DNA from 4 places in the Halomonas sp. C22 genome. Region 2 is predicted to be linked to each of the others. Evidence: predicted binding sites of a transcription regulator. Region 2 holds the regulator's gene; each other region holds the start of a gene.
The links. The regulator LexA, encoded in region 2, represses DNA repair genes until DNA is damaged. The targets are predictions, from matches to a motif close to TACTGTNTANNTANACAGTA.
Positions count from the first base shown of each region.

Region 1 (2,201 bases), on a different contig from region 2:
GCAGCTGCCAGGCGGTACGAATACCGCTCACGGCGAGCTGCTCGGCAAGCCGTCGGCCGACTCCCCATACCTCGCTCACCGGAAGCTGTTTGAGCAGTGCCTGGGTGGTGGCGGTGTGGGCAGCCAGCAGGCATACCCCTTGATAGTGGGGCTGCTGCTTGGCCACGTGATTGGCCAGCTTGGCCAGCGTATGCGTGGCCGCCAGCCCAACGCAGACGGGCAACCCCAGGTAACGGCGAACACGGCGGCGTAGCGCCACGCCCATGGCCTGGCACTGGGCGTCATCGAAGCCATCCAGGTAAATGAACATCTCATCGATGGAGTAGGGGGCGACCTCTGGGCAGGCTTCGCGCAGCAGCTGTGCCAACCGCGCCGACATGTCGCCGTACAGCTCGTAGTTGGAGGAGCACAAATGGATCTGGCCCCGACGCCGCAGCCCTTCCAGCTGGAACGCTGGCGTCCCCATGGCAATGCCCATGGCTTTCAGCTCGGCAGAGCGCGCAATCACGCAGCCGTCGTTGTTGGACATGACGCCCACGGCCTTGCCTTCCAGCGTGGGCTGGAATACCCGCTCGCAGGAAACGTAAAAGTTGTTGGCATCCACCAGACCGATCATGGCAAATACTCATGAATGACGGCGCGCACTACCCCCCATAGCTGGCACTCGGCCTCTTCCAGCGGCAGCGGAGGGTAGTGCGGGTGAGACGAGCACAAATGCGGCGCACCGCGATACAGCGCGTAGCGCTTGATCAACAGCTCCTGGTCGAACAGGGCGACCACGATGTGGCCCAGCCTAGGCGGCACGCTGCGGTCTACCACCAGCAGGTCGCCGTCGAAGATGCCCCACCCCTCCATGCTGTCGCCGCGGGCGGTCAGGTAGAACGTCTGTGTCGGGTGCTTGATCAGCCGGGTGTTGAGGTCCAGCGTGCGTGGCTCGTAATCCTGCGCGGGGGAAGGAAAGCCGCTAAAACCCGCGCGACCACTCAGCGAGGCAAACGGAAGAGGCAAGGGCGTTAACGGCAAGGCGGTCGCAACGGCAGTGGGTTGAGACGGCATCGTCGGGCTCCTCACGAATGAATAGTGTGTTTATATACAGTATTTGTAGCCAGTATTCATTTATGCGGAAAAAAATGCAAGGTGCCGGGATGAAGGTATGAGTACGGGGGCTAACGGGCCAGCCAGAGGCCAACCACCAGCGCACTGATGACCGTGATCCAGAACACGAGATTGCGAGCGCGGGTGTCGCGACGAGGTTTCATCGGGTTGTCTCCAGCAGATAGGCAAGGGTGGCCCACCATGGGCCGCTCGAAAGCAGCGCATAGGCTGCGCCAGGCATGGTAACGTTTGGTGCTCGAAGCGTCATCCGGCGCATGGTTTTTCGTGAAGAAGAGAGGGCTGATGAAAGGTTCCGAGTTTAGCGGCAGTACGCCGCTGTCGTTGGTCAATGGGCGCCTGGCGGCCCTGAGCTGGGGGCGCCACGATGCCCCGGTATGGGTCGCCCTGCACGGCTGGCTGGATAACGCGGCGAGCTTCTCACGGCTGGCCCCCTTGTTGGTCAAGCGACTGAACATTCGTATCGTTGCCCTCGATTTTCGCGGGCACGGCCACTCGGCCCATACGCCCTTCGGCAGCGACTATGCGCTGTGGGACTACCTTCACGATGTGCTGGATGCCATGGAGGCGCTGGAGATCGAGCAGGCCACGTTGCTGGCGCACTCGATGGGGGCGGCGGTCTCCTGCCTGCTGGCAGCGGCGCTGCCCGAGCGTGTCGCACGGCTGGTGCTGCTGGATGGCCTGGGGGCACTGAATACGCCCGCAGAGGAGACGGCCAGCCAGCTGCGCAAGGGCCTCACCGCCCACCGCCGTGTCGCTTCGCGCACGCCCCGGTATGCGGATATCGAACAGGCCGTTGCCGCCCGGGTGGCAGGCGGCGTGACGCCGCTGGATGCCATCACGGCCAGGCCGCTGGTCGAGCGTAACACCCAGGCCACGGCGGATGGCAAGGTCGCCATGCGCACCGACAGCCGCCTGCTGAAGCCTTCCCTGGTCCGCCTGACGCCACAGCAGGTGCTGGCCATACTGGCAGAGATTCAAGCCCCCGTGCTATTGATAGAAGGAGAGCGCGGTATTCTCGGCGAGCGCCAGTGGGCGGTGGCCGCTCGGCAGGCGGTACCCCGCCTCACTCGTCATGTGCTGGCGGG
Region 1 covers NZ_VBVC01000007.1:48,744-50,944, forward strand. Annotated here, with positions in the region: gene FEU76_RS13590 (Y-family DNA polymerase) at 1-616, opposite strand, end outside; gene FEU76_RS13595 (LexA family protein) at 613-1,056, opposite strand; gene FEU76_RS13600 (alpha/beta fold hydrolase) at 1,399-2,201, shown strand, end outside.
Region 1: the regulator LexA is predicted to act here: its motif matches at 1,079-1,098, upstream of FEU76_RS13595 (LexA family protein).

Region 2 (2,201 bases):
GTCCTTGCGCCTGGCTGTAAGCCAGCCCCAGCAGCCGCATGAACACTTTCAGGCTATGCCGCTCGGCAGGCACGGCCAGCACGGTAGTGGCCATGGTTTCCAGCAGCACCTCCAGAGGAATGGCCTGGCCTTCGTAGCGCGCTTCCAGCTCGTCCAGCGCAGTATGGAAGCGTTCGGAGAACGGGTCTAGGTAACGGGCAAATACCGCCTGTATCAGCGCTTTCTTCGACCCGAAGTGATAATTGACGGCAGCAAGGTTGACCCGCGCTTTGCTGGTGATATTGCGCAGTGATGTCTCGGCAAACCCCCGCTCTGCAAAGAGCACCTCTGCCGTATCCAAAATACGTGTGACCGTATCCGACTGGGCCATAGCGCCCTCCCAAAACAGGTGTTTAAAACATGGCGATCGCGTTGGCGAATAGTATGCCATTACCCCTGCTGGCTCAAACGATTATCCCGCTCAAGGTTCAGGCTGCGTGCCACGGTACGGATTGCAACTCATCATGTACTGGACAGAGCAACATACTGTATACTTAAACACATACTGATTTTACGGACATGTAGCGACTGTCTTTTCACTGTTTGGAGTCTGATATGTCACGCCCACTCACCGCACGCCAGCAGCATGTATATGATTTTATCGTGAAGACCATGGGCGAGCTTGGCTACCCCCCTACCCGCGCCGAAATCGCCAAGGCGCTGGGCTTTCGTTCCCCCAACGCCGCCGAAGAGCATCTGCGCGCTCTGGAGCGCAAAGGTGCCATTCGCATCATTCGCAATACGTCCCGCGGCATACGCCTGCCCAACCAGGAGCCGCTCGACGCCACGCCCCCGGCAGCCGAGCCTGCCAGCGCCGCCAACGATGCCACGCCCAGCGGGCTGCCGGTCATTGGCGAAGTCGCGGCGGGCAGTCCCATTCTGGCAGCGGAGCATATCGACCGTTACTGCCCGCTCCCTGCAGAGTACTTCACCCCCAAGGCCGACTATCTGCTGCGAGTTCGCGGCCTGTCGATGAAGGACGTGGGCATTCTGGAAGGCGATCTGCTGGCGGTGCATCGTACCGACCGCGTGCGTGACGGTCAGATCGTCGTCGCGCGCCTGGAAGACGAAGTCACGGTCAAGCGTTTTAAACGCCAGGGGCATCACGTCACGCTGCTCGCCGAGAACGAAGACTTCGCCCCCATCGAAATCGACCTGAGAACTCAACAGCTGGATATCGAAGGCGTCGGGGTAGGCGTCATCCGAGGCGGCAACGGCCAGGCACTGGGCTAAAATACTGGGCCAGGGCACTGGACCAAGCCACCGCCTACTGCATATCTATGTAACGATGGTCGTTGAACGTGGCGACCCAGTGCGGGTGGTAGACCAGCAAGATACTCAGCAGCATGCCGGTGATGAAGGCTTCCGAGGGCATCAGCAAGGGTAAAAAGCGGGCATACTCCTGAGCCAGATAAATCGCTTCAGGGTCGGTGCCCGCCACCAGAATCAGCCCCACGGCCGCCAGCCCGCCTCCTAGCGTGGCCAGCGCAGCACCGAAAAAACCGCAGGCAAACAGAAACACCATCAGGTTGTCCGGCAAGCGGCGATCCACGATACGCCATACCACCCCCGTGATCACGGCGGGCACCAGTCCCGTCACCAACACGTTGGGCCCCAACAGCTCCCAGGCATTGCGCCCGATCACCACCATCGCCACGTTGAGCAGCAAGTTGCTGATCAAGGCCAGGGGCACCTTGAACACCAGCGTCATCAGCACCGTGAACACCAGATGCAGGGTCAACCAATCGACCGCCTGGGCCCGCAGCTGCCACATCAGCATCACGGCAAGCGTCGCGGCCATCCAGCGATGCTGCAAACCGGTATCTTCCAGCAGCGGCTGCCAGGGGCGCTGCCAAAGCACCCACCCCAGCGCACCTGCCGACACCAGCCAGGTAGCCAGCAGTGCCCAGGTGGCCAGCACGCTTTGTGCAAAGGACATGGCGCCCCTCCCCGGTGGGCGAGTTAGCTGAACACGACGGTCTTGTTACCGTGAATCAATACGCGGTCTTCCAGATGCCAGCGCAGGCCGCGGGCCAGCACGGCTTTTTCCACATCACGGCCAAAGCGCACCAGATCGGTGGGCGTATGGCAGTGGCTTACCCGATGGATATCCTGCTCGATGATGGGCCCCGCATCCAGCTCTTCGGTCACGTAATGGCAGG
Region 2 covers NZ_VBVC01000005.1:216,366-218,566, reverse strand. Annotated here, with positions in the region: gene FEU76_RS12095 (TetR/AcrR family transcriptional regulator) at 1-370, opposite strand, end outside; gene lexA (transcriptional repressor LexA) at 595-1,272, shown strand; gene FEU76_RS12085 (energy-coupling factor ABC transporter permease) at 1,307-1,978, opposite strand; gene purU (formyltetrahydrofolate deformylase) at 2,002-2,201, opposite strand, start outside.

Region 3 (2,201 bases), on a different contig from region 2:
TTCGGCGCCATCGGTCCATAGGTTCTTGCCGAGGCGCTCGCTGTTGTGGCTGATCAGCGTATTGGCCGCTTCCAGAATCGCGCTGGTGGAGCGGTAGTTCTGCTCCAGGCGCACGGTATGGGTGTTGGGAAACTCTTCTTCGAAGCGGCGAATGTTCTCGACCTTGGCGCCCCGCCAGCCGTAAATGGACTGGTCGTCATCGCCCACGGCGGTCATCGGGGTCTGCTGGCCGGTGAGCAGTTTGAGCCAGGCGTACTGAAGGGTGTTGGTATCCTGAAACTCGTCCACCAGCACATGGCCAAAGCGCTCGCGATAGTGGTTCAGGAGCGGCGGGTTGTCGCGCAACAGCTCCAGGCTGCGCAGCAGCAGCTCACCGAAATCCACCAGCCCGCCTCGCTCGCAGGTGAACTGGTAGCGCTCGTAGAGCTCGACCATCTGAGCGAGGTACGCATCGCCATTGACGTTCACTTGATGGGGTCGCAGGCCCTCTTCCTTGCAACCAGAAATGAACCCCTGCACCTGGCGTGGCGGGAAGCGCTCATCGTCAATCGAGTAATCTTTCAGCAGCCGCTTGATCAGCCGCAGCTGGTCATCGGAGTCGATGATCTGAAAGTGCTGGGGCAGTCGAGCATCCTGCCAATGGGTGCGCAGCAGCCGGTGCGAGATCGAGTGAAAGGTACCCACCCAGACATGGCGCATGGAGATGCCCAGCAAGGCTTCCAGACGCGTGCGCATCTCGCGGGCGGCCTTGTTGGTAAACGTGACGGCCAGCAGGGCATAAGGGGAAAGCCCTTCGGCCTGCATCAGCCAGGCAATGCGGTGGACCAGCACACGCGTTTTGCCGGAACCGGCGCCGGCCAGTACCAGAAGGTTGCCCTGGGGCGCACTGACGGCTTCCCGCTGGGCCGGGTTGAGATGATCGAGTATCGCCGTGACGTCGTCCATATAAGCCGCTGCCGGTTCAAAAAAGGGGCGACCAGTCTAGCACAGCCAGCACACTGGCTGTGCATACAGCGTGTCTTCAGGACGCTGGCTCAGGACTCTTTCTCTGAACCGTTGCTCAGGACTCTTCCGGGTAACGCAGCGTGGTCAGGCTCTTCTTCACCGCTTTCAGCTGCTCGGCCAGTTTGGGGCCCCGGGTCTTGGCCACGCCCACCGCCAGCACGTCGATCAGCACCAGGTGGGCAATACGCGAGCTGAGCGGGGTGTAGATCTCGGTGTCTTCGTGCACGTCGATGAACAGCGGCAGGCTCACCTCCTGGGCCAGCGGCGATTCGCTGGGACACAGGCCGATCACTGTAGCGCCTGCTTCGCGGGCCAGGCGAACGCTGGCCACCAGCGCCCGGGTACGGCCTGTCTGCGAGATGGCGACCACCACGTCGCCCTCCTGCAGGGTCACCGCCGACATGTTCTGCATGTGCGGGTCGGCGTAGGCAGAGGTCGAGATCTGCAGGCGGAAAAACTTGTGCTGGGCATCGAAGGCCACCGCGCCGGAGGCGCCAAAGCCGTAGAACTCGACGCGATTGGCCATGGCCAGTGCATTGACGGCCTTGCCCAGCGCATCGTTATCGAGCCGGTCGCGCACCGACAGCAGCGTGCCCACGGTGGAGTCGAAAATGCTGTGGGAGAATTCGGCCACCGAGTCGCTGTCGTTCATCGAGAACTGCGCGAACTGGCTTCCGCTGGCCAGCATCTGGGCCAGCTGCAGCTTGAAATCCTGAAAGCCGTTGCAGCCCAGCGCACGGCAGAAGCGCACCACCGTAGGCTCGCTCACCTTTGCTTCGGTGGCCAGGTCCACGATGCGCATGTGAATGACTTCATCGGGGTTGCGCAGCACGAACCGCGCGACCTTTTGTTCGGAGCGACGGAAATGCTCCATGCGGCGTCTCATTTCATCGAACAGGGCGCGGCTCACGTTCAGCTCCTTAAATTCTTGATCGTGCTTGTGCGGCCATAAAGAGGCCACAGTATGCCTGAGTGTTGCATCGGGGGCAGCGTCCTTCACGAGAGTACTGCCGTTTAAAAGGCGTTAACCCATTTCTTCAAGAATCGTCATCATTTTGTCAAGTAGGTTATAGTAAGAAGTGACGTGCCGCACTGCATCATTTAAAAATCAGTCGTCACGGATGCAGGTGGACGTAGGCAACTCACCTGGAGGAGCGTCGATTATGAGAAACGTCGAACGAATGACCTCGGTAAAA
Region 3 covers NZ_VBVC01000002.1:674,086-676,286, reverse strand. Annotated here, with positions in the region: gene uvrD (DNA helicase II) at 1-945, opposite strand, end outside; gene hexR (transcriptional regulator HexR) at 1,061-1,915, opposite strand; gene FEU76_RS06505 (PA3496 family putative envelope integrity protein) at 2,169-2,201, shown strand, end outside.
Region 3: the regulator LexA is predicted to act here: its motif matches at 997-1,016, upstream of uvrD (DNA helicase II).

Region 4 (2,201 bases), on a different contig from region 2:
GCTGGCAGCGACAGCATGATGCCCAGCACCGGCGCCATCAGCGCCAGCGGCAGCCCGGTCAACAGCCAGTGCACGGCCACCTTGGCAAGCCCCAGCGCCGCCAGCGGCTGGGGGGCCAGCAGCAGCTGCTCCAGGCTGCCGTCTTCGTAATCGCTGCGAAACAGGCTATCCAGCGACAGCAGGGCCGCCAGCAACGCCGCTACCCACAGCAGTCCCGGCGCGATGCTGGCCAGCAAGACAGGGTCAGGCGAAATGCCAATGGGAAACAGCGTGATGACCAGTGCAAAAAACACCAGCGGATTGAGCACCTCACCCTTGCGCCGCAGCATCAGCGTCAGGTCGCGCTTGAGCGTGGCATGAATGGCCACTCCAAGCCCCCCCCGCGGTGTATGCAGGACCACCTCAGGAGCACTCGACAGGGCGTGTGAAGATAGGGCGTATGAACGTTGCAACGCTGACTCCTTTTTACCCCAGCTGAATACGTCTCAGCACCGATGATTCGGTCAGTGCATGGTGGGTCGTCACCAGAACACAGCCGCCAGACTGGGCATGTGCGACCAGCTGCGCTTCCAACGCCATGACACCGTGGCGGTCAATCGCCGTGAAAGGCTCATCCAGGACCCATAGCGCGCGCGGCGTCAGCGTCAGCCTGGCCAGGGCAATACGGCGCTGCTGACCAGCGGAAAGCTGCCCTGCCGGGACATCTTCAAAGCCCGCAAGACCAACCTCGAACAGCGCTTGTTCACGCTGTTTATCGCTGCCTTTTTCGCCATTGAGCGCTTGATACCACGCCAGATTTTCCAACGGCGTGAGACCCGCTTTAACACCGGGGGCATGCCCTAGATAGAGTAGGTTTGCGAGAAAATGTTCACGGGTCTGGTGCATGGGGGCACCGTTCCAGAATAGCTCGCCACGGTAGTCGGTCAGTTGGCCGGAGAGAATCTTCAACAACGTGGTTTTACCACTGCCGTTGGGGCCTTCGATGCGGACGATCTCGCCGCCCTTGATGTCGAGGTCAAGTCCTTCAAACAGCCAACGATCATCGCGTTCACAGGCCAGTTGTCGGGCTTGCAGGCACAGGCTCAAAAGACTCTCCAGACGCATTAATTTTGGGTCGAACTCTACACGGAAAGGCGCTTTCTCGCCAGTCACCCTCTGCGGCCAGGGGTCGCAGCATGACACAGCTCAAGCTCTCGCCATAAAAGCGACGCGTCAAACAGCACTAGCACTGTATGCAAAAACAGGCTTATACTGTAACCACTGTATGAATAGACACCCATTAGGCCACGTTTGTCCATTCACTCACTCGACCGCCTTGGCACAGGCGCTGCATGGGAGAACACACAATGACGATCTGCCTCGCCCCTCAGGTAACGTCTCACGTACCTTCTCAACCGCTGCCACCGTCCAACGTGCGCCAGCGCCTTGCCCCTCACCCTCACCCCCGCCAGGCAAACCAGGACGGTCAAGTGACCCGGCACAACACTTATGCCCTGCGCATTCGCGGCGACCGCCTGCAGGCCAGCCAGCTCTTCGACGGTGATCTGGTCATTATCCACCGGCATCAGCACGACACCCAGCAGGAAACGGCGACCCTGACCATCAACGATCGCCAGCTTCCCTTGAGCCATTTATCGATTACCCGCCTGGGGGTGCACTTGTGCCCCGAAGATACAGCGGTGCCCGCGCTATTCCTGCATAATGGCGACATTCAGGTGCTGGGCATGGTCATGGGCGTGGCGCACCACACCCGGCAGACTCGGCACCACTGATTCGCGCTCATGTTGGCCAGGAGTCCTGCTTGCGTTACCACGTTCCCGACATTGCCCCCGAGGCGTGGCACTCCACCGAGACCGAGGTAGAGAAAAGCCAGTTTCTGACCTGGCTATGCCACGCCCCCAGCCCCAGCGCCTTCGACGCCTTGCTGCAGGCCGCCAGACTGGCCCACCCCAATGCCAGCCACCACTGCACCGCCTTTATCGCCGGCCCACCAGGGGAGCAGACCCGCATTGGCTTTTCGGATGACGGCGAGCCGGGTGGCACGGCGGGACGGCCCATGTTCCAGGCGCTGCAAGGCAGCCAGTTAGGAGAAGTGGGCTGCGTGGTGATTCGCTACTTTGGCGGCACCAAGCTGGGCACCGGCGGCCTGGCCAGAGCCTACGCCCAGGCCGTCAATGCAGGGCTGGAAACCCTGCCCACTC
Region 4 covers NZ_VBVC01000003.1:425,465-427,665, forward strand. Annotated here, with positions in the region: gene ccmB (heme exporter protein CcmB) at 1-419, opposite strand, end outside; gene ccmA (cytochrome c biogenesis heme-transporting ATPase CcmA) at 466-1,086, opposite strand; gene FEU76_RS08640 (S24 family peptidase) at 1,347-1,772, shown strand; gene FEU76_RS08645 (IMPACT family protein) at 1,802-2,201, shown strand, end outside.
Region 4: the regulator LexA is predicted to act here: its motif matches at 1,227-1,246, upstream of FEU76_RS08640 (S24 family peptidase).